DNA from 4 places in the Hoeflea sp. genome. Region 4 is predicted to be linked to each of the others. Evidence: riboswitches for the same ligand, from Rfam matches in the RefSeq annotation. Region 4 holds a riboswitch; each other region holds the start of a gene.
The links. A riboswitch is a leader RNA that binds a small molecule or an ion and turns the genes downstream of it on or off. The one in region 4 is predicted to bind thiamine pyrophosphate.
Positions count from the first base shown of each region.

Region 1 (5,661 bases), on a different contig from region 4:
CAAGGTTCGCACCGAGCCTCACCCGGCCGGTGTCAGGCGAGAGCGTGCCGGTCAGCAGCTTTAGAAGAGTCGTTTTGCCTGCTCCGTTCGGTCCGACCAGGCCGATACGGTCACCCCGCGCGATACGCAGGGAAAAATCGCTAACGATGTCCCGCCCGTCAAACGACTTGGCAATGCCCTCCGCCTCAACGACCAGCTTTCCGGAGTCCCGGCCCCCTGCGGCACGCGCGTCGACACTGCCGACCGGTCCGCGGTGGGAGCGCAGTCGGGTGCGCATGTCCTTGAGCTCCGAAAGGCGCCTGACATTGCGCTTGCGGCGCGCGGTCACGCCGTAGCGCAGCCAGTGTTCCTCGCGCACGATGGCGCGGCCGAGCTTGTGCTGTTCCCGCTCCTCGTCCTCCAGCACCCGATCGCGCCAGCTTTCGAACGCGCCGAACCCCTCTTCCAGCCGGCGGGTCTCGCCGCGGTCGAGCCATACGGTTGCGCGGGAGACGTTTTCAAGAAACCGCCGGTCGTGCGAGATCATAACCAAGGCGCTACGGCAGCGTTTGAGCTCGCCTTCAAGCCATTCGATCGCCGGAAGGTCGAGATGGTTGGTCGGCTCGTCCAGGAGGAGAATGTCGGGCTCCGGCGCAAGCACCCGGGCAAGCGCGGCCCGGCGCGCCTCGCCGCCGGAAAGGCGCTGCGGATCCGCATCGCCGGCAAGCCCGAGATGCTGCAGCAGATAGCTGACCCGATGCGGATCGTCACCCGGGCCAAGACCGGCCTGCGCATAATCGTGCACGCTCTCAAACCCGGCAAAATCCGGCGCCTGCTCCAGATAGCGCACCGTTGCGGAAGGGTGCCTGAACACCTCGCCCGATTGCGGCTCGACGAGGCCGGCGGCAATCTTCATCAATGTCGACTTGCCGGAGCCGTTGCGCCCGACAAGACAGATACGGTCCGCCGGCCCGATCTGAAGATCCGCACCGGCCAGCAGCGGTGTTCCGCCGAAGGTCAGCTCGATACCGTCGAGTTTCAGGATCGGCGGCGCCATCGTTCAGGTGCCGGACAGATCGAAGGGCCGCGCCAGAAGCAACGCCGTGCCCGATCCCAGGCGCACCGATACCGGCCCCTCGGCGACATTGGAAATGGTGCGCGAGGACCCGAACGGCAGTTCGAACGCGTCGAGCGGATAACGCGCCCCCTCAACGGTAAGCGATGATACATCGCCGAAATTGAGAACCGAGAACATCGAGGCCGGCGGCAGATCAATCATCTGACTGCCGGCGCCGAGCGCCCAGCCTTCCTCAAGGCCGGAGGTCAAAAGCACATCGGTGCCCTCCGATTTCAGACGGCACGCCAGGGCCATGTGAAAGAAGGCATGATCGCTGCGCTCGCCGCCAAGCGCACCGGCTAGAATGAGGCGCTCCGCACCGAGCGCCAGCGCCTCTTCGACGGCAATCTCACCGTCCGTCGCATTCTTTTCGGCCGGAAAGTCCTTTCGCGGGGTGGCCTGCCAGCTCTGCTGCAGGGACCCGGGTGAGGAATCGAAGTCCCCCACCCACAGTTCCGGCTGCACCGACAGGTCGCGGGCGTGAAACATGCCGCCATCGGCGGCGATCACCCGCGCGCCTTCAATCTGACCGCGCAAACGCGCCGTCTTCTCAAGATTCCCGCCCAGCAGGATCAAAAATGTCGTCTTCTGCGTCATTGACCGATGCACATAGCAGCTTTTGCAGCACTTGCCAGCGCCGATGAGCCGGACTATGACGGTTCCTGCTCTAACGGGGTGCCGACCGCGGCAGCGGTTCGCTGAGAGGCTCAAAGCCAACCCGAAGAACCTGATCCGGCTTGTACCGGCGGAGGGATTAGACGCGGCAAAGCGCCTTTTTCCCGCAAACACCGATGAAGGAGGCGCACATGCCCGCAAACACCCGTATTTTTTCCGCGACTCTGTCACTCGCGGCCGCCCTGGCCCTGACATCGACTACCATGGCAAGCGACCGGGAACTGACGGTCTACACCTATGACAGTTTTGTTGCCGAATGGGGGCCGGGCCCCGTGGTCAAGAAAGCCTTCGAGGAAGGCTGCGACTGCACGCTCAACTGGGTCGGCATCGCCGACGGCGTCGTCCTGCTCAACCGGCTGAAGCTCGAAGGTGAAAGCACCAAGGCGGACATCGTGCTCGGTCTCGACACCAACCTCGTCACCGAAGCCAAGAACACCGGCCTGTTCGAGCCCAGCGGCATCGATCAGTCGAATGTGGACGTGCCGGGCGGCTGGTCCGACGACGTCTTTGTTCCCTATGACTTCGGCTACTTCGCCGTCGTCTACGACACTGAAGCGCTGGAGACGCCGCCCTCAAGCCTCAAGGAACTGGTGGAGGGCGATCCGGCGGTCAAGATCGCCATCTAGGATCCGCGCACCTCGACACCGGGCCTGGGCCTGCTCTTGTGGATAAAGTCGGTCTACGGGGATGACGCTCCGCAGGCCTGGAAGGATTTCAAGGATCGCGTGCTGACGGTCACGCCGGGCTGGTCGGAGGCCTACGGCCTCTTCACCAACGGCGAAGTGCCGATGGTCCTGTCCTACACCACATCGCCGGCCTATCACATGATTGCGGAGGAAACGGACCGCTACCAGGCCGCCCGTTTCGAGGAAGGCCATTACATGCAGATCGAGGTGGCCGGGCTGGTGAAATCCTCGCAGGAAAAGGAGCTTGCCCGCGAGTTCCTCGCCTTCATGACCGGACCCGGCTTCCAGAATGCCATCCCGACGACCAACTGGATGTACCCGGCCGGCAAACTGTCCGAGCCGCTGCCGGCCGCATTCGAGCAACTGGTAAAACCCGGAAAGACGCTGCTCTTTTCTTCCGAGGACGTCTCGAAGAACCGCAAGGCCTGGGTCGATGAATGGCTCGCCGTCATGAGTGATTGATGCTGGGCAGGCGGCAGACGGCCACCGGAATAGGCGCGGGCATGTTTGTGCTTTGCGCCATGGCCGGGGTGATCGGTGCCGCCGTCCTGGCGCTGCTGGGCGCGGCTGCAGCATTCGAGAACGCGGACAACGCGCTGTTCACCGCCTATATCTGGAAGGTCACCCAATTCACGCTGCTCCAGGCGTGCCTTTCGACCCTGCTGTCCGTCGCCCTGGCGATCCCGTTGGCGAGGGCGCTGGCCCGCAGGCCGCGCTTCCCCGGCCGCCGCTGGCTGGTGCGCCTGCTTGCCGTGCCGATCGGCCTTCCGCCCATTGTCGCCGCCCTCGGCCTGATCGAGATATGGGGCCGGCAGGGTATCGTCAACTCGGCGCTGCTTGCTGCCGGACTGTCCGAACCGGTTTCGATCTACGGGCTGGCCGGGATCCTGATCGCCCATGTGTTCTTCAACATGCCGTTGGCGACGCGCCTGCTGCTGGCCCAGCTCGATCGTGTGCCGCCTGAATACTGGCGCAACGCCAGCCAGCTTGGCCTCGGTCCCTGGACAGTGTTCCGGCTGATCGAGTGGCCGTTCATGCGCGGCAATCTGGCGCCGGTCTGCGGTCTGGTATTCATGCTGTGTGTGACCAGCTTCACACTTGTCCTTCTTCTCGGCGGCGGTCCTGCCGCCACGACCATCGAGGTGGCGATCTACCAGGCGCTGCGTTTTGATTTCGATCCGCAACGCGCCGTCGCGCTGGCGCTCATCCAGCTTGCCTTGACCTCCGCCCTTTTGGCCATGCTCGCCCTGATGGGCGGCTCGCCGCGCGAGGGCGGAACCTCCGGCCTGATAGCGCAGCGTTCACCCGCCCGCGGACCGGCCTCCGTGACAATAGACTTTGCCCTGATTGTGCTGTCGGCCGTCTTCCTGGTGTCTCCCCTTGTCTCCGTCGCCGTTTCTGGCCTGCTTGCCGACTTCGCCCGGCTGTTGAGCGAAACGATCGTCTGGCGCGCGATCGCGACGAGCCTCGCGATCGCGCTCGCCGCGGCCATGATCTCGGCGGCGATGGGCCTGTGCCTGATACGGGCGCGCTACGCGGCGCTGCCATTCGCGCCCCGGCATGCCTGGGCACGTGTGTTCAGGGTCTCGGCGACGGGTGCGTCCAGCCTCGTTCTTCTGGTGCCGCCGATCGTTCTGGGCGCCGGCTGGTTCGTTCTGCTGCGCGGCCATGTCGACGTGTTCGCCCTGGCGCCGGTGATCGTCGTCACGGTGAACGCGCTGATGGCGCTTCCCTTTGTCATGCGTGTGCTTGAGCCCGCCCATACGACACATATGGCCCGCACCGCGCGGCTCGTGCAGTCGCTCGGCATCGCCGGGATCAATCGGCTGGTTCTTGTCGACTGGCCGGGTCTGCGCCGGCCGCTGCTTCTGGCGGTGGCATTTGCCATGGCGCTGTCGCTGGGCGACCTCGGAGCCATCGCATTGTTCGGCAGCCAGGACGTCGTCACCCTGCCCTATCTGCTCTTGCAGCGCATGGGCAGCTATCGCACGAGCGATGCCGCCGGACTTGCGCTTGTGCTCGGTCTTGTGTGCCTCTTGCTTATGGTTCTTGTCGACCGCGACCGCGGCAAGGCGCAGGGAGCCGAATTATGATCGGTCAGTCCGTCAGTCTGGATGCGGCGACGCTGGAACACGACGGCCATCGCATGACCTTCGATGCTCAAATCGCACCGGGAGCGATCGCCGCGATTATCGGGCCTTCAGGCGCCGGCAAGACCACGCTTCTCAACCTCATTGCCGGTTTCGAACGGGCCGACAGGGGCGAAATACGCATCGGCGGGACGGACATGTCCGGAACCGATCCGGCGGACAGGCCGGTCTCGATGGTCTTTCAGGAAAACAATCTCTTTTCCCACCTCGATATCGCCACCAATATCGTCCTCGGGATCAGACCGCGGCCTTCAGCAAACGCGGCCGATCTGGCCACGGTCACCGCCGCGTTGGAGCGGGTCGGACTGGCAGGGTTCGGGCGACGCATGCCCGGCACGCTGTCGGGCGGCGAGCGCCAGCGCGTCGCCATTGCCCGGGCGCTTGTCAGGCGCAGGCCGGTGCTTCTGCTGGACGAGCCTTTTGCGGCTCTCGGGCCTCGATTACGCCGAGATATGCTGCTATTGGTGAGGCAATTGCAGATCGAAACCGGGATGACCGTTTTGATTGTCACACATCAGCCGCAAGAGGCGGCCGACATTGCCGATGAAATCATATTTCTGGACGCGGGCAGAACGGTCGCGTCCGGACCCGCGAAAGGTTTTTTCGAACGGGAGGACATCCCCGGACTTGCCGACTATCTTGGCAACGGAGAATGATGGTATCGACAGCGGGCGCGTTCCGTCTTTTGCGCCGGGCCGCGGCACCACCATTCACGATGGAGCAAGGGATATGCTCCGGGAACCCATGAGGCGCTGATCCGATCGCACATCTGTCTCAAATCGAGGGATCTTCGGGGATCGCGCCGGAGCGCGGGCGGCCTGCGGTACGAGCCATCTGCATCGCCGGGCTGTGCCTGTTGCTGGCCGGCTGCCAGTCGCTGCTCAACCAGACCTATTCTTCGCCGGTGGGGCCTTCGGACAACCCGCAGACCGTCGGACGCCTTGAGAAAAACGATCCCCGGGCACGCCTCGGCGCCCGCGAACATCCCAGGATCGTCGCAAGCTACGGTGGTGAATACAGCGATCCGCAGGTCGAGCGCCTGCTTGCCCGCATC
Region 1 covers NZ_CFHWAF010000079.1:930-6,590, reverse strand. The annotation lists gene AC5E6N_RS15360 (ABC-F family ATP-binding cassette domain-containing protein) at 1-1,036, opposite strand, end outside; gene AC5E6N_RS15355 (thiamine diphosphokinase) at 1,040-1,693, opposite strand; TPP riboswitch at 1,758-1,867, shown strand; partial or broken gene thiB (thiamine ABC transporter substrate binding subunit) at 1,903-2,919, shown strand; gene thiP (thiamine/thiamine pyrophosphate ABC transporter permease) at 2,919-4,550, shown strand; gene AC5E6N_RS15340 (thiamine ABC transporter ATP-binding protein) at 4,547-5,263, shown strand; partial or broken gene AC5E6N_RS15335 (M48 family metalloprotease) at 5,404-5,661, shown strand, end outside.
Region 1: another riboswitch for thiamine pyrophosphate. It lies ahead of thiB (thiamine ABC transporter substrate binding subunit); the one in region 4 lies ahead of AC5E6N_RS03120 (YkoF family thiamine/hydroxymethylpyrimidine-binding protein).

Region 2 (5,661 bases), on a different contig from region 4:
CGGGCCCGGGCGTCATGCGACTTTTGGAGCTTCGTCGGTTGGGTGGCAAAAGCGCCCGGCGCTATGTTCTCGACCGATGAGTGGGGCGATTCCGGGAAAGCCGGTCCTATCCGGGCGGCGGTGTGGGTTTTACTTAAGGATGTCACTTCATCTAAAACTAGCTATCAGGCAACACAAATGGGGGTCAGCCCGCCGCCCATGGGCAGTTGCCTCAATCATCCGCCAGACCCGACGCGCTCCCGGGGATCGGTCACATCATCGCCATTGGCAGCGCCAAGGGAGGCGTGGGCAAATCTACCGTGGCGGTCAATCTGGCGCTGTACGGCGAGACAACAGACATCTTTCGGCATGGCGGCGGTGAACGCATGAGCCGCCAACTCGGCACGCCGTTTCCGGGCGCAATACCTCTCGATGCGGAAGTTGTCACCGCAGGAGACGAACCGATTAATCACCACCGGTCATGCAGGGACACCTCGGAGCAATCAAAAAATTCACGCGCGGCAGCAGCCGGATCGGGAACACCGCAAATGGCGGACGACACGGCCAAGCCATCCGCACCGGCCTGTAAAACCGACCGGGTGTGTCGTGCTTTAAGGCCGCCTATGGCGACGGTTGGCAGCGCCGACAGCGAACAAAGCGCCTTGAGGCCGACAAGTTCAATTGGAGGCGTGTGATCGGGTTTTGTATCGGTGGCGAAAACAGTGCCAATGCCGAGATAGTCCACCGCGTCGGTATCGACCGCTTTAACATGGGTCTCGGTCTCGCAAGACAAGCCAAGGAACCGATCTGGCCCAAGCCGCTGCCGCGCCTCGGCCACGTCCACATCGCCTTGCCCCACATGACACCCGTCTGCTTCTGATATCAAAGCCGCATCGATGTCATCATTGATGACCAATGGCACGCCGCTGCCGGCGAGAGCGGCTTTGAGAGCACGAGCCATATCAACAAGGCTGGCTGTTCTCGCTTCTTTATCGCGCAACTGGACCATTGTTACGCCACCAGCAACAGCAGCCTGAACCGTCGCGACCATGCCTTGCGTCGCGCAAAGGTCGGTATCTGTCACCAAATACAGACGCAGCTTGCTCCGTGTCAGTCGCATTTGATCCGTTCCTGGTCCATATCCTCCGGACGGACAGCCGCCAGCGCATCCAGGAAATGCACGGCGAAGCTACCCGGTCCACTTGCCTGTGCTTCGGCGCGCGCGCCTGCCTCGGCAAAATGGACGAGCGCAGCCAATGCGGCTTCGAATGGCGCCGCCACCGCGACATAGCCGCCCATCAGCGCGGTCAAAGAGCAGCCAAGCGCCGTAACCTTCGGCATGAAATCAGAACCGCCGGTTACACACGCATTGCGAACACCATCAGTTACAAAGTCCTCGGCCCCAGTTACCGCGACGACGCAGCTTGCCTGACGGGCCAAAGCCACGGCCGAGGACTGAGCAGAAGCAACGCTGTCCCCGGCGTCGACGCCCTTGCCCGCCTCCGACCCGCCCTCCAATGCGATGATCTCTGAGGCATTGCCCCGGATAATGGTTGGCGTCTTTGCCAAGAGGCTCTGCGCCGCCACGCGGCGGTATCGCGTTGCGAAATGGGCGACAGGGTCAAAAACCCAAGGTATTTGACTCTCATGCGCCGCATCTGCCGCACGCAACATCGCCGAAAGCCAGGGCTCCGAGAGGGTACCGATATTGATCGTTAGAGCACTGGCAACAGGAACGAAGTCAGCGACCTCTTGCTCGGCATGGATCATCGCCGGTGATGCGCCTGCCGCCAGAACGACATTGGCCGAGACATTCATGGCGACGAAGTTCGTGATGCAATGAACTAATGGCGCCGAGCGGCGCAGTTCAGCTAGGCAGGTATCGGGAGTCATTCGGCCTCCTTGGTGGGTAAGAAGGCCAAATAAAACCGATAGAATTCGATTTACCGCCTTCCTACGCCAGCATGATCTGGTTCAGGTTCAAAGGGTTCGTCTCAGCCCGAAGGCGCCCCTGGCTATGCTGTCGTCTCTACTGGCCAGTCCTCCATGCGGAATGCGCTGTCCCAGAACATCCACTCGTACTGGGTCGATTTCCTAAAGGCGCGTAACATCGCCTCCCGCCGGTTGTCCGTGCTCGCGGCCGCCGCCCGGTCCGTGATGGCAATGACGGCTTCCACCGCTTCGCCGAACCCGGCATCGGAATAGGTGTCGATCCACGCGTGGTACGGATTATCGGCTTCCGCCTCCTTGGCTATCTCATTGCCAACGTCCCAATAAATCCAGAAGCATGGCAGGATGGCAGCGACGAGTTCCTCGTAGCTCCCGACGTGAGCGACCGACAAAAGAAAATTCGTGTAGCCGTAACAAGTCGGGGACGGCTCTGCCGCAGCCGCTTCATGGGGATCGACACCGAACTTCTCGAAGAAGCCCCCATGCAGCGCCCGCTCAACGACGAGGGCTTCCTCGGACGCATGGGCGAAACGCTGCATCGCGTCAGGATCAGGGGCCTTCGCCGCGGCGATGGCCAGTGCTCGCGAATACTGCTCAAGATAGAGTGCGTCCTGGATCATGTAGAACTGGAATCGCTCCTGGGACAGTGTTCCATCCGCTAGTTGGCGGTTGAATGGAAGGCTGAGAATGCCCTCCCGCAGCAACGCGGATTCCATCCAGGCCCGCTGTGTAAACGAGTTCATTCGGTTTGACGCTCCTGTGCATGTTCCGGCCAAAGCGCATGGAAGTGATGCACCGGCCCATTGCCATGACCCACATCGAGCTGGCCGCTCTCTCGAATAGCGCCCGTGATGTAGCGCTTCGCTTCCTCAACGGCGTCTTCGACGGAATGGGATATTGGCAGTAGCGCCGCAATGGCGGCTGATAGCGTGCAACCCGTCCCATGCGTGTTCTTCGTCGCAATGCGACCGGCTTTCAGTTCAATGACGTCTTTGCCATTGAACAGCAGGTCGGAGCTGCCGGCCCCTTCCAGATGCCCTCCCTTCAGCAGAACATAGGAAGGTCCGAGTTCATGGAGCGCGCGCACGGCATCGTCCATGGCGTCGAGTGTTTTTGGCGCATCGCGCCCGAGCAGCACGCCGGCTTCCGGCAGATTGGGCGTGACGACGCTGGCAAGGGGCAAGAGCTCATCACGGATCTTTGCAATCGCCGCATCATCAAGCAGCCGATCGCCGCTCTTCGCCACCATCACGGGATCGAGGACAATGTTGGCGGCCTCATATCGTTGCAAGCGATCGACGATTGTGGCGGCGACATCGGCCTTGTGAACCATGCCAATTTTCAACGCATCGACGCGCACATCGGAGAAAACGCTATCGATCTGTGCAGCGACAAAATCTACGGGCACGGCATGGATGAAATCGACGCCTCGGGTGTTCTGCGCGACCAGCGCGGTGACGACGGACATGCCGTAAGCGCCAAGCGCGGAAAACGCTTTCAAGTCCGCCTGTATGCCGGCACCGCCGCTCGGATCGGTCCCGGCGATCGTCAACAGGTTCGGAACGGATGTTGAGCAGCTTCGCTTCATCACGCCGCCAACAATCTTCGGCGCCAGTTGATCAGGCCGCCTTCGAGGATCACCGCAATCTGCTTTCCGGTGAGACCATGACGGGTCGGAACGGAGCCTTTGCCGCGCAGCTCGAGGATAAGCTCGGTGTCCTCTTCCAGCGTTCGATGCAGATCACGCGCGACGAGGACGTCGCCTTTTTCAAGGCGCTCATAGTCCATCGGATCCACGAACACCAAGGGCAGTACGCCGTAATTGATCAGATTTTGCCGATGGATACGCGCGAAGTCTTTGACCAGTGCGATCCTCAATCCGAGATTGCGCGGCGCGATGGCCGCATGCTCGCGCGACGATCCTTGGCCGTAGTTCTTGCCGGCGACCACCGAATGGCCGGTGCTCTGTCTAACCGCGCGCGCCCGCTCCAGATACGACCTGTCGACTCGCTCAAACGAAAAGTCGTCGATCTTCTGGATGTTCGAGCGATAGGGCAGCACCTTCGCACCCGCCGGCATGATTTCATCAGTCGAGATATCATCGCCCATCTTGAGGATCACCGGCAGTTCGAGCGTGTCGGGCAGCGAGGCGAACTCGGGAAGCGACTTGATATTTGGACCTTTGACCAGTTCGACAGAACCCGACTCGTCCGGCGCAGGCGGTGGTTCGATCATCGCGACGGTGACGATCGTCTTATTCGGATGTCCAAGATTCGGGTTGGCCATATCCAGCGAGCGCGGGTCAGTGATTTTGCCGGCCAGTGCCGAAGCCGCAGCGGTTTCGGGAGAACACAGGAAGACCGAGTCTTCCCGTGTCCCTGATCGGCCGGGAAAGTTTCTAGGCGTCGTTCGCAGCGAATTACGCCCGACCGCGGGGGCCTGTCCCATGCCAATGCAACCGTTGCAGCCAGCCTGATGTATCCGCGCGCCGGCGGCGACCAGAGCGCCAAGACGACCGTCCGCGATCAGCATTTCCAGCACTTGCCGGGAAGACGGGTTGATGTCGAACGATATGGCCGGTGGGACGGTTTTTCCGCGTACGATATCCGCCACCACGGCAAAATCACGCCAGCCCGGATTGGCGGACGATCCAATGTAAGCCTGGTAGATGTCCTCACCCTCGACCGAGCTGACCGCCACCACATTGCCCGGACTTGACGGTTTGGCGATCAATGGCTCGAGGCGAGACAAGTCGATCTCGTCGTGATGATCATAGGTGCAGCCGTCGTCTGCTGCGAGTTCAACCCAGTCAGAAGCTCTGCCCTCGCTGCCGAGAAAGCGCCTGATCTCCTGGTCTGCCGGGAACACCGTCGTGGTTGCGCCCAACTCCGCACCCATATTAGCGATCACGTGCCGGTCCATCGCGGTGAGCCCGGCCAAACCGGGGCCGTGGTACTCAATGATCTTGCCGACTCCGCCCGAGACTCCGTGACGCCGCAGCATCTCAAGGATCACGTCCTTCGCGCTCACCCAGTCGGGTAGTTCACCCACGACATGGACGCCGAAAATCTTCGGCATCGTGGTGGAGAAAGGCTCGCCCGACATGGCGAGAGCGACGTCGAGGCCGCCGGCCCCGATCGCCAGCATACCGAGCGCGCCTGCCGCCGGTGTATGGCTGTCGGAACCCAGGAGGGACGCCCCCGGTTTCCCGAAACGCTGCATATGGACGGCGTGACTGATGCCGTTGCCCGGGCGCGAGTACCAGACGCCGAAACGCCGGCAGGCGCTTTCGAGGAAAAGGTGATCATCGGGATTCAGATTGTCGATTTGCAGCAAGTTGTGATCGACATACTGGACGCTGACGTCGGTCTTGACACGATCAAGCCCAAGCGCCTCCAGGGACAGCATCGCAAGCGTCCCGGTCGCGTCCTGCGTCAAAGTCTGATCGATCCTGAGTTCTATGGGAGCGCCCGGCGTCATCTCGCCTGCGACCAAATGCGATTGGATCAGCTTTTGCGCCACACCTAACGCCATACGCTTCCCATTCTTTCTGATCTCCTGCTGGCCGTTCCATTGCGGCTGATCGCAACTTTTCCATAGGCTGGACGGCCAATATATGATAGCGATTCCAAACTATCTTGACAAGATGTTAGTTTCGATTCCATATCAATATAGTTGGTTTCCGATACTATGTTTCCTGTCGGCGAGGATCGGCGGCAAGCGCCAATGGAG
Region 2 covers NZ_CFHWAF010000021.1:26,162-31,822, forward strand. The annotation lists partial or broken gene AC5E6N_RS06215 (P-loop NTPase) at 237-320, shown strand; gene thiE (thiamine phosphate synthase) at 449-1,099, opposite strand; gene thiM (hydroxyethylthiazole kinase) at 1,090-1,872, opposite strand; TPP riboswitch at 1,914-2,002, opposite strand; gene tenA (thiaminase II) at 1,995-2,672, opposite strand; gene thiD (bifunctional hydroxymethylpyrimidine kinase/phosphomethylpyrimidine kinase) at 2,669-3,517, opposite strand; gene AC5E6N_RS06240 (aconitate hydratase) at 3,517-5,463, opposite strand.
Region 2: another riboswitch for thiamine pyrophosphate. It lies ahead of thiM (hydroxyethylthiazole kinase); the one in region 4 lies ahead of AC5E6N_RS03120 (YkoF family thiamine/hydroxymethylpyrimidine-binding protein).

Region 3 (5,661 bases), on a different contig from region 4:
GTCTCGCCGGACGGATTGAACATTTCGACATCATGCCGGTTCTTCCAAAGGGCGCACGGTTCGGGGCCGAACTGAAGGAGGCGGTCCGGTCGGCCGGGCTGGCATCATCCGATCTCATACTGGCGCCGTCGGCGGGACAGGACGAGATCGAGGCGCTGACGCTCTATTTTGAGCAGCATGCCGACGACGACGCGCCGCAGGCGAAGTTGCGCCTGCTGGGCGCCGATGTCCTTTATGATTTTTCCGATGCCTTTCTTGACCGGTTGCGAACCGTCTGCGCATCCGGACGATTGCAACTCTTTACCGAAACGGAAGAGCTGCAGGCCCATGTCGAAAGCCGGTTCCGGCTGCCGATCGCAGGACAGCTCAACCTGCCGTGCACGATCCTGCCCGACGATCCCGGTATCAAGGCCGGAAAGGCCGGCCCGGATGATGTGATCACCATAGGCGTTCTCGGACGGCAAAGATCCGAGAAGGGAAGCTATCGCATTCCTTCAATCATGAGGCATTTGGGACGCCTGACCGGCCACAGCGGTCGGCGCACAAGGATACGGTTCATCTATCAGGCGGTCGGCACCAAGCGGCTGCGCCGGCTCCTTTTGGAACTGAAGACCCGTTTGCACCGGCTGACCAATCCGGACATCACAATCGATTTTCTGAGCAGCGGCATGCCGGAACAGCGCTTCCGGCGGCTGGTTCTGGACGCCGATATCCTGCTGCTGCCCTACGATGTGACGCGATATCGATATAGCGGGTCCGGTATCATCATGGATGGTGTCTTTGCGCAAAAGCCGATTGTCTGCAGCAGGGGCATGGCGATGAAGAACATCCTCTCGCAAGGCAATTGCGAGCAGGCGACGACCGATGAGGAATTTGCCGAACAACTGCTGACGGTGGCGGAAAACAAGGCACGGTATGAAAAAGGCGCGGCCGCTGCGGCATCCTTCGCCGGCAAGCTGCTGGAGGTATCTGCCGCAAACCTGAGGGTAGGCGGGCCGGCGGCGTCGAACGGATAGGGTTCGCGGATTGCCATATCGCAATCGCTATTTGCCGGATCGTCCCCATGGGTTATTGAACCCTGGGTATCGTTATCCGCGCAGATGGAAATTGCCGTTGGGAAGAAGATTCTGGCCAGACACAGCAAAAGGCATGACGGGCACGATGCTCCACGTCGAACCCCTTCGCTTGCCGCTGTGAGGAAAGCCGACAGAGTTTATGTCCGTATCTATGGCGGGCTGGGTAACCAGATGTTCCAGTATGCCTGCGCGCGCGCCCTTGCGCTGCGCACCGGCAGTGACGTTGTTCTCGATACCCGCGATTTTGTTGCCGGTCCCGGACAGCGCCCCGGGCTCCATCATCTCAATATCGCGGATGCAAAAGTTCCCGAGCGCGATCTGCCGCCGACGAAGAAGCAGCATCTGCGCTACCTGCTTTGGCGCGGACTGCGACTGCCTCCCAGGATCGTGCGCCAGCATGGCAGCGCCTTCGATCCGAAGATTATCGGACTGCCCTCCAATGTCTGGCTCCATGGGTACTGGCAGTCCGAGCGCTTCTTTGCCGATTTCAAGGAGGACATACGGCGCGAGCTTTCGGTGAAAACGCCGCCGGACGAGGCGAATGCACGTGTATTTGACGAGATCATGATCACGCCTTCCGCATCGCTTCACATCCGGCGCGGAGATTATGTCAGCGATCCGAAGGCCCATGCGGTCCACGGCACGTGCTCGCTTGACTATTATGAAAAGGCGGCGGGCCTGATCGCCCGCAAAATGGGACAGGAACCGGTTTTTTACGTGTTTTCCGACGAGCCGGACTGGGCCGCCGCCAACCTGCGCCTCCCATATAAAATGCGGATCGTCAGCCAAAACGGCAGCAGAAACTACGAGGACCTGCGGCTGATGTCGGCCTGCCGCCACCACATCGTTGCCAACAGTTCCTTTTCCTGGTGGGGAGCCTGGCTCAACCCGTCGCCGGAAAAACTGGTGATTGCTCCGGCCCGCTGGTTTGCCGACCCGGCCGCCATTGACGCGGATGTCGTTCCTGACGACTGGGTACGCCTCGAGGCCTGAGGCGCAGCGGCGGCCCTGTTTACCCAATCCGCAATGCACGACTACGAGTTCTTTCCGCGGCCTCGTATATGTGATGTGACCGCCCGTCGTGTTTGCCTGCTTTGCCGATGGTGCGGCTTATTTTTCGACGAAAGCCTTCTCGATCAGGAAGCTTCCGGCATTGGCGCGTGTTCCCTCGGTAAATCCGCGCTGTTCGAAGAAGTTCCGTGTGTCCTCGAGCATTTGAGGACCGCCGCACAGGATGACCCGGTCGGTGTGCTTGTCGATCTGCGGCAGGCCGATATCGTCGAAAAGCTTGCCGCTTTCCATGAGTTCGGTGATGCGGCCATTATGGACGAACGGCTCGCGCGTCACCGTCGGATAGTAGATCAACTGCTCGCGCACCATCTCGCCGAGATACTCGTTGTTCGGCAGTTCCTCGACAATGTAATTCTGATAGGCGAGATCCTTGATGAAACGCACGCCGTGGACAAGGACGATCTTCTCGAAGGATTCGTAGATCGCCGGGTCCTTGATGAGACTGAGGAAGGGCGCAAGTCCCGTTCCGGTTCCAAGAAGGTAGAGGTTTTTGCCGGGCAGCAAATGATCGGTAACGAGGGTTCCGGTGGGCTTTGTGCCGACGAGGATCGACTGTCCTTCCTTCAGATGCTGCAGTCTGGATGTCAGCGGGCCGTCCGGGACCTTGATGCTGAAGAATTCGAGGTTCTCTTCATGGTTTGCGCTGGCCATCGAGTAGGCGCGCAACAGGGGGCGGCCGTCGACCTCGAGCCCCAGCATGGTGAACTCGCCATTGCGGAAACGAAAACCCGCGTCACGGGTCGTCTTGAAACTGAAAAGCGTGTCGTTCCAGTGATGAACCGAAAGAACGGTTTCTTCATTGAAATTCTTCATCTCGTCTCCAGACTCGTTTGATCCGGCACGACAACGTACCGGACCGGGCCACGTCAATGTGCCGACGTCGCGGCCTCAAAATTTCATTTGTCGAGGAGTGTGTCCTCTGCTGCCTTGCCCGATGGCTTCGGTGGCATTGGCGAAAATGGAATGATGCGCCAACAAAGTCGAGCATTGATCATACTAAGCCGACAGCGATTTGCGGAATGAAATTCCATGCTTGAGCCCAAATGCGTCGAAATGCCACCTCTTGGGATCTCATTGGTCGGCGTTTGTGATGCCGCATGCGGACGAGGTTTCTCCGGCAACTGAAAAGAGCCTGCTTGACAAAGCGGTCCGGCATTGGTCTTCTCGAACCATTCACCAGGGGAGTCCCGGCAAGGGGCTGAGAGACTGCTGGCATTCGCGGCGCAGTGACCCTTTGAACCTGATCCAGTTCACGCTGGCGTAGGGACGGTAACAGCGCTTCGGGTCCTGCCCCTCCTTTGGGAAGCGCGTTCAGAAAATCCGCAACCTGCGTCTCTGGATCGTCCGAACAGGTCGATGGAGGCACCGATGTTATTTTCCCGAAACCGGACACGGCACCGTTTCCCGCTCGCGAGGTGGCGGCCATGAGGGTGCTGGTCAAGGGCGCGGGCGTGGCGGGCCTGACCGCAGCCTGGGAATTGTGCCGGCGCGGCGCCTCGGTCGCGGTTGTCGACAAGCTCACGCGGGTGGGCGGAGCGGCCTCCTGGTTCGCCGGAGGCATGCTGGCGCCCTGGTGCGAAGCGGAGACCGCCGGGCAAAGGGTGGTCGAATTCGGAAGTCCGGCTCTGCAATGGTGGCGGGAAACGCTTCCCGAACAGGTTTTTGAAAACGGTACGTTGGTTGTCGCGCAGGCCCGTGACAGGGCCGAGCTCGAACATTTTGCCCGCCGTGCCGGCGGCCATCAGCGCGTCGACGAGGCATCCATCGCCCGGCTGGAGCCGGATCTGGCCGGCCGCTTCACCCACGGCCTGTTTTTCGGATCCGAAGCGCATCTCGATCCACGGTCGGCAATGCAGGAGCTGCAGCGGCGGCTGTCCGAGGCAGGCTGCTCGTTTCATCTCGGCGGGGCCGGGCAGGCCGAGCGCGATTATGACCGGATTGTCGACTGTACGGGTCTATCCGGCAAGCAAAGGGACCTTCGCGGCGTCCGCGGCGAAATGCTGATGCTGCGGGTCGAGGGCCTCGCGCTGTCACGACCGGTTCGGCTCCTGCATCCGCGTATTCCCGTCTATATCGTTCCGCGCGGGAATGGCGTCTTCATGGTCGGGGCGACAATGGTCGAAAGCGCGTCAAGCGGCCCCGCAACCGCGCGATCCGTCATGGAACTGCTTGGCGCGGCCTACGCGCTGCATCCGGCGTTCGGCGAGGCGGTTATCGAAGAAATCGGCGTGGGGGTCCGTCCCGCATTTCCCGACAACTTCCCGCGCGTATCCCGCGAGGGCAAGACCGTCAGCATCAACGGGTTCTACCGTCACGGCTTTCTCCTCGCACCGGCGATGGCGACACGTGCCGCGGATATGGCACTGACCGGAAAGGCGGCCTGACATGGAGACGATCGGCTTGATGATCAACGGATCGCCTGTCGCGGCCAGGGCGCGGCGTCTCGATCTGCTGCTGAGCGAGTTTTCCTATGAGGGCGACTGGCTGGCGACCGCGGTCAATGGCGAACTGGTGCGGCGTGAAGAGCGCGCGGTATGCGCATTGAAAGAGGGCGACCGGATAGAAATCCTGTCGCCCATGCAGGGAGGCTGAGATGTTCGCGGTCTACGGTACAAAACTTCCTTCAAGGCTTATCCTCGGGACGGCGCGGTATCCCTCGCCGGATATTCTGGCGCAGGCTGTCCGGGCCTCGGGCGCTGCGGCGGTGACCGTATCGCTCAGGCGTGAAAACGTCTCCGACGCGCCCGGCAGATCCTCCGGCGACCGCTTCTGGTCGATGATCAAGGCTCTGGACGTTCCGGTGCTGCCCAATACGGCGGGGTGCCACAGTGTCAAAGAGGCGGTGACCACCGCCCACATGGCGCGCGAGATATTCGACACGTCCTGGATAAAACTGGAAGTGATCGGCAATCACGACACCTTGCAGCCGGATGTCTTCGCGCTGGTGGAGGCCGCGCGCATCCTGTGCGCCGACGGATTCCACGTATTTCCCTATACCACCGACGATCTGGTCGTTGCCGACCGTCTGCTCGACGCCGGATGTGAGGTGCTCATGCCCTGGTGCGCGCCCATCGGATCAGCAAAGGGACCGACCGACCCGGATGCCCTGCGCTCCCTGCGCGGCCATTTCCCGGATGTGCCGCTGATTGTCGATGCCGGGATCGGCCGTCCGTCACATGCTGCCTGTGTCATGGAACTCGGTTACGACGCGGTGCTTTTGAACACGGCCGTCGCGCGCGCCGATGACCCTGTTTACATGGCCCGGGCCTTTTCGGGCGCCGTGAAAGCGGGCCGCACGGCATGGCACGCCGGCGTCCTGGAGCCCCGGGACACCGCCGTGCCGTCGACACCGGTCATCGGCATGGCGGCATTCTCATGAGGCTCGATCCGTTCTACCTCATCGTCGACAGCGCCGCGTGGATCGCGCGGCTGGTGCCGTTGGGCGTCCGGCTGGTGCAGCTTCGCATGAAGGGCAAGCCCGAGGCGGGCATGCGCCGCGATATCGCGGCGGCCA
Region 3 covers NZ_CFHWAF010000040.1:27,466-33,126, reverse strand. The annotation lists gene AC5E6N_RS10070 (hypothetical protein) at 1-1,016, shown strand, start outside; gene AC5E6N_RS10065 (alpha-1,2-fucosyltransferase) at 1,248-2,069, shown strand; gene AC5E6N_RS10060 (ferredoxin--NADP reductase) at 2,187-2,960, opposite strand; TPP riboswitch at 3,316-3,432, shown strand; gene thiO (glycine oxidase ThiO) at 3,572-4,531, shown strand; gene thiS (sulfur carrier protein ThiS) at 4,542-4,739, shown strand; gene AC5E6N_RS10045 (thiazole synthase) at 4,741-5,526, shown strand; gene AC5E6N_RS10040 (thiamine phosphate synthase) at 5,523-5,661, shown strand, end outside.
Region 3: another riboswitch for thiamine pyrophosphate. It lies ahead of thiO (glycine oxidase ThiO); the one in region 4 lies ahead of AC5E6N_RS03120 (YkoF family thiamine/hydroxymethylpyrimidine-binding protein).

Region 4 (5,661 bases):
ACAGGGCAAAGGGCACCATCAGCGCGATGACGAGGAACGGCGAGCGGCGTTCCAGCACGATCAGGGCGCCCGCCGCCAGTCCTATCGTTGCCAGTTGGAACCCGAGATCGAAGACCAGGATCGAGCCGAAGATCCAGACAAGGCAGACGACCAGTTTGGGCAAGGGGTGCAGCCCGTTCAGCACGGCACGCGCTCCAGCCAGTCGAGCACGGGCAGCGCCGCTGGCGGGGCCAGGTCGGCCCGGGCGAGCAGCCCTGCATCGCGCAGGATGTCCGCCGGCGCGCCCTCGGCAAGCAGGCCGCCGTCGGCGAGCACAACCAGCCTGTCACATACGGCGAGCGCGAAATCCATGTCATGGGTGATGACGGCGATGGCGCGACCGTCGCCGGCGAGCTCGCAGATTGTATCGGTGACGGTGCGGACGCCGCTTGCGTCCAGGCCGCAGGTCGGCTCGTCCAGAACCAGAAGCGGCCAGCGATCGGTCGCGGTCAGGCAGGCAAGCGCCAGCCGCCGTTTCTGGCCCTGTGACAGTTCATAGGGGTGCTGCCGGGAGACGCCTTCAAGGCGCCACCGGGCGAGGATGCGCGAGATCCGGTCGCCGCGCGCCGCTTTCGGCAGGGATGCGGCAAGCTCGTCGCGAACGCTTGCTTCCAGAAACTGGTTTTCCGGGTTCTGGAACGCGATGGCGCCGGGGGCTCCGTCGCGCCGGCCCGCCTTGAGCCGCAACAGACCGGCGAGGCTTGCGCCCAGCGTCGATTTGCCGGCGCCGTTCGAGCCGACGATGCCGACCACTTCGCCCGCCCGGACCTGCAGCGAGATGTCGCCCAGAACCGTCGGGCCGAACAGCGGCGCGCAAGCGGCCCGGTGCAAAGCCGCGACGACCGGGCCGACCGTGCGGTTCTGGCGCGGCAGCATCGGCGCGGCCGTCTCCGCGACCGCCGCGCGTGCCTTCATCCGTGCTTCGGCCGGCAGGCCTTCGAGATGCCGTGCCAGGGCGTCCATCGTCAGCGGCGGCTCGCTAGGTGACAATTCGATCCGCCCGAGCGCCCGGTCGAAGCGGCTGACGAGCGGCGTCCAGATGCCGTGGCTGTCCAGCCGGTCGCTATGCGCGCGAAACACCGATGCCGGTGCACCCTCGAGGATCAGCGCCCCGTGATCATCCAGAATGGCGATGCGGTCGATCGCGCCGATCATGGTGTCGAGCCGGTGATCGACGATCAGCACCGCGTTCTGCCCCGGCGAACACAGGACAAGATCATAGACCCGTCGCGCGACAGCCGGCGCGAGGCTTGCAGTGGGCTCATCGGCGACGAAGACCGGCGCATCGGCGACCAGCGTCGCGGCCAGCGCCACCAACTGCTTCTCGCCGCCGGAAAGCGTCGATGTGCGGCGATCGCGCCAGTCCTCAGGCAAACCGGTGCGCGCCATCGCCTCACGAACGCGCCGCTCGATCACGGTTTCCGGCAAGCCGCGGTTCTCGAGCGCAAAGGCGATTTCGTCTGCGGCGCGCAAACCGGTCAGCGTCTGGTCGGCATCCTGGAAAAACTGGGCCACCGTATCGGCCCAGGCCGATGGCGGCCGGTCGGCGGCATTTGCGGCGCCGATCCGCACTTTGCCCGTCACCGTTGCGGGCGTGGTCCTGGGGATCGTGCCGGTGAGCGTTTGAAGGAGCGTCGACTTGCCGGAACCGGAGGGTCCGAGCAGCAGCACCCGCTCGCCGGGCCTGATCGCCAGCGATACCGGGCCGACCGCGTCGCGCCGCGCATGGGGATAGCGCACGGTGACGCCATCCCATTGCGCAAGCGGTGCGTCAGGCGGGCGCGGCGGCGCGGCGGTCATGATCGATCCTGAGGCCTGAAAGGACGCCGGTCTTGTAGAGCGCGTTGACGATGACCCAGGCCAGCAGCCCGCCGAGCAGGGCGCCCGACAGGCAGCGCAGGGTGAACATGACCACCAGCAGCGTCGGCGCCAGTTCGCCATAGTCGAACCGGATCCAGGTGTAGATGAACGAGAAGACGGCGGCACCGACGCCGGCCGCCATCAGCACCGGCAGCGAATAGCGCTTCCAGCGTGTTGCCGCGAAGACGGCCTCGGCGCCGGCGCCCTGGACCAGACCGGTCAAAAGCAGGAGCAGTCCGGCCGGCGAGCCGAGCAGGATCTGCGTGCCGGCCGCCAGCACTTCGGAGACGAGCGCCACACCCGGCTTGCGGATGATGGCGGCGGCGATCATCGACACGATGAACCAGAAGCCCATGACGACATCCATCGTCACCGGTCCGAAAACGGCCTGTGCGATCAGCCAGACCTGCACCCATCCCAGATAAAGAACGCCGAACACCGCGCCGAGCACGGCGATGATCAGGGTTTCGCGCAAAGTCCATAGATTGCTGTCGGTCATGGTGTGACCCTTTCGTGCTGGAGTGGAAGAGGACGAAGGCCGCGCGCTCTAGACGCGGGTGGGGCTGTTGGCCGATACCGTTATGTCTAGCGTCAGATGACCGTCGATCGCGCCGAAGCGGGTGAAGGCCTGCGCCAGCGCCGCGAACACCGCGCCCGCGTCGCCCGAGAGCCTGGTGCAGAAGTTCTTCGGGCGGTCGAACACGCCGGACGCTTTCAGGAAGTCGATGCAGCCATAGATCTCGTCCATATGGTGGCCCGCGCCGAGCGGGTAGAGCGAGAACTGGCAGGCGACCGGCTGACCTGTCCTGGACGCAGTCTTGACGGCAGCGGCAGCGGCCGCGATGCGCGCTTCGAGCGGTTCATCCGGCGCCCGGCCCTCGGACGGCGTGCAGATCGGGTCGTCCGGTTCGCCCGGACAACCGCGCGACACCGCGGCCGACAGGACGCAGTGCGTGCCCGTCCCGGCGGCGGCGACGAACAGATCGCGCATCGCCGGAAACAGCGTCTCCGGCGGCCCGACGATCAGCGTGGAGATGTCATCGGTCTCGATACGCAGGTGTTCGCGATAAGGATCGAGCGCCGACAGCGCGCCGGTGATGATGCCGACGAAATCGTCGGACATGGGATATAAAGAGATTTGTGCGCCGGAAAACATGTTTCGCCTCGCTCCGCTGGCATTATCCAGATCAGCTTGAGGGTTCGCGGGCTTAATCGTCCCGCATCTCAGCCCCGGTCATGGGGCACCCCTGTCGATGTGTCATTGTTAGCGGCTGTTGATCGCAATGTAAATCCGATCGCGGTGACATCGGCTGAGCGGTATCGAGGATTACGGCACCGCCCTGCCACAGGGCAGTTTGTCCTTGTCGGGGGGAGCCGTGAGCACGGACCTGGTTTCGAGAAAGTTTGCAAAGCCTTCACTCACGGCCCTCACTCACGGATTGCAGAACGGGCAGTTTTGCGCAGGTGCTTCCTGCAGACCGTCGCGACGTGGCTTCTCCTCGATATGATCGCACACCGCACACCCGAAGACGTCATGGCGCACCATGTCCGTTGGCGTGCGGCACAGCTCGCATGGCAGTCCCTTGACCGTGCCCGTCCGTCCCCAACCCGGCGCTTCGCACGACGGACATTGCGTCGCCAGCCGCCGCGCAAGCTTGAAGGCCAGTCGGCGGATGGAGCGCATGCGAGTCGGATTGAAATGGGCGCGCATATCGGGCTCGATCCAGGCAGCGCCGTTATCGGAACGCGTGACCGCCTTCGCCATCGCCGTCTTCAAGTCGCCGGCGGTGGTGACGCCTTTGGAAATTGGCTTGCCGGGACCGTTCTCGTTTGTTCGCACGATCAGCCCATGGCTGGGAAAACCCGTGCGGGAGAGCCAGTCCGTGAGGTCGTCAATGTCGCGGGCCTCGCAGTGGCCGTAATTGGTGTTTTCGCACAGGAGGCTCTCGGTCAGGATGAAGCCCCGTTCGTCATCGACGAAGGTCATGAACTCCACACCGGCCGGGATGAAGGGTATGAGCGGATGCGCGCCGAAACTGCCCTCGCTGGCAAGTCCGAACGGCAGTCCGGTCATCTTCATGCCCAGCCGGGCCTTGCGTTCGCAGACCTGCGGGGGTGTGCCGCTGCGCGGAACCTCGCCTGTGAATGTACCCAGGATATCCGTGTCGAGACCTGCCGGCGTCAACACGTCCATGCCGAGCGCGAAGCGGAACGGCCGGGCGATCGCCCGTTCCTTCATGTGTTTGGTCGCCAGGCTGACCGCTCGCTCACAATAGGCCGGCATCGTCCGCGGTCTGATTCGTTCTGTCGTTAAAGTGTGAGGCGGTGCGGGCAATCGCCGGGACTAATCGCCTAAGCGTCGGGCGCATCCAGGAACACGCTATCCGGCGGGTCGGCCTCTTGTGGACCAAGGCGTCCGTCGTAACGGAACAGCGTCGCGCAGTAGGGACAGAGGATCGTGTCGTCCGCTCCCATGTCAAGGTAGATGTGCGGATGGTCGTGTGGCTCGGCGGCACCGGCGCATTTGAATTCCCTGACGCCGATCCTGATTTCCGCAACGCCCCGGTCGTTCTTGAATTTCGCATAATTCTTACCCGCCATCACGCCTCGAAAGCTCATTCTCGATGATGCCGACTTCGGTCAGCTGATGCTCCATCGAGCGGTCCGTGAGCATGCCGCTGTCGATCAGTTTGCGAAGCTCGTGGAGCTTTGCCTCGAGTTCGGCGCAGGTGAACTTCGCCCAGGGGTTCGCGTCTTTCGGCGACAGACCTGTTTCCCGGTGCGGGCCCGACCGCGGCGTCAGACCGGCCGCACTCCAGAAGTCGACGGCCGCGGCGAACATCGCCCCATGAGACGCCGCCGCGTGCGGGCCCGACGGCTCGCCGTCATGGCGCCCGAGTTCTTTGGCAATGTCGAAAAAGCCGGGCGCCGGCAGCCCGTCGCGCACGCGACTGATCACGAGCGCGGCGATGAAGGGATGTCCATTGGCCGCATCCTCCCGCATTGACCATTCAAGCGCTTGCGCGACCTGATGAATCGTGTTCGGCGGCTGAAGCTCCAGGGCCTCGGCAAGCGCCTTGTATGTGATCGGTTCTCCCCGCACCGCGATGCGTTGAAGATGAACCCGGACACGGCCGGCCAGGGCTTGTGCCGTCGACACGGTGTTTCCGGGCATGACCGTCATGACATGCCCTTCGCGAGATCGAACAGGCTGAACGGTGCATTTGCGGGCCTGGTTTCGACAACCGGCAACGGTTCCTCGAACAGGCTGCCGTCGGCCTCGATCACGACGCGCCAGACGCGTGACCGATAGCGGAAAGTGAGGCGGGTGCGGCCGGCGTCCTCGTTTTCACCGGTTTCGGTGACGCCCGTGACCAGGCCCTTGGCCATGTTATGCCTCAGAGCCTCAGTGGTAAGACCCAGCTTGGGCGCCAATGCCTCGGCCTCGATGGTGATCTCGCCGTCATCGACGCAAATCGCTGTTGATGAAAGCGCAGTCATCGCCCGGCCGTCCCAACGCGTGGCGGCCCGGCTTTGCCGGAGTTGAAGTTGATGCAAAGCTGTTCCAGTTCGTCGGCCGTAAGAGCCTCCTTCACGAAACCGCATGCATATGCGTTCATGCCTTCCCTGCAACAGCCGTCGCCTTCGAAATGCATGCATGTCGCGCACGTGCCGAAGAGCGGTCTACCCGTCTGCAAGGCAACGCTACCGAGCAAACGCTGAAGCACGGAGGAAAAATTGCCGCGGACGCCCGAGGGGAGG
Region 4 covers NZ_CFHWAF010000008.1:45,927-51,587, forward strand. The annotation lists gene AC5E6N_RS03105 (energy-coupling factor transporter transmembrane component T family protein) at 1-184, opposite strand, end outside; gene AC5E6N_RS03110 (ABC transporter ATP-binding protein) at 178-1,839, opposite strand; gene AC5E6N_RS03115 (ECF transporter S component) at 1,811-2,398, opposite strand; gene AC5E6N_RS03120 (YkoF family thiamine/hydroxymethylpyrimidine-binding protein) at 2,447-3,055, opposite strand; TPP riboswitch at 3,047-3,158, opposite strand; gene AC5E6N_RS03125 (DUF6671 family protein) at 3,332-4,138, opposite strand; gene AC5E6N_RS03130 (zinc-finger domain-containing protein) at 4,252-4,500, opposite strand; gene AC5E6N_RS03135 (hypothetical protein) at 4,490-5,083, opposite strand; gene AC5E6N_RS03140 (DUF6522 family protein) at 5,080-5,400, opposite strand; gene AC5E6N_RS03145 (MarR family winged helix-turn-helix transcriptional regulator) at 5,397-5,661, opposite strand, start outside.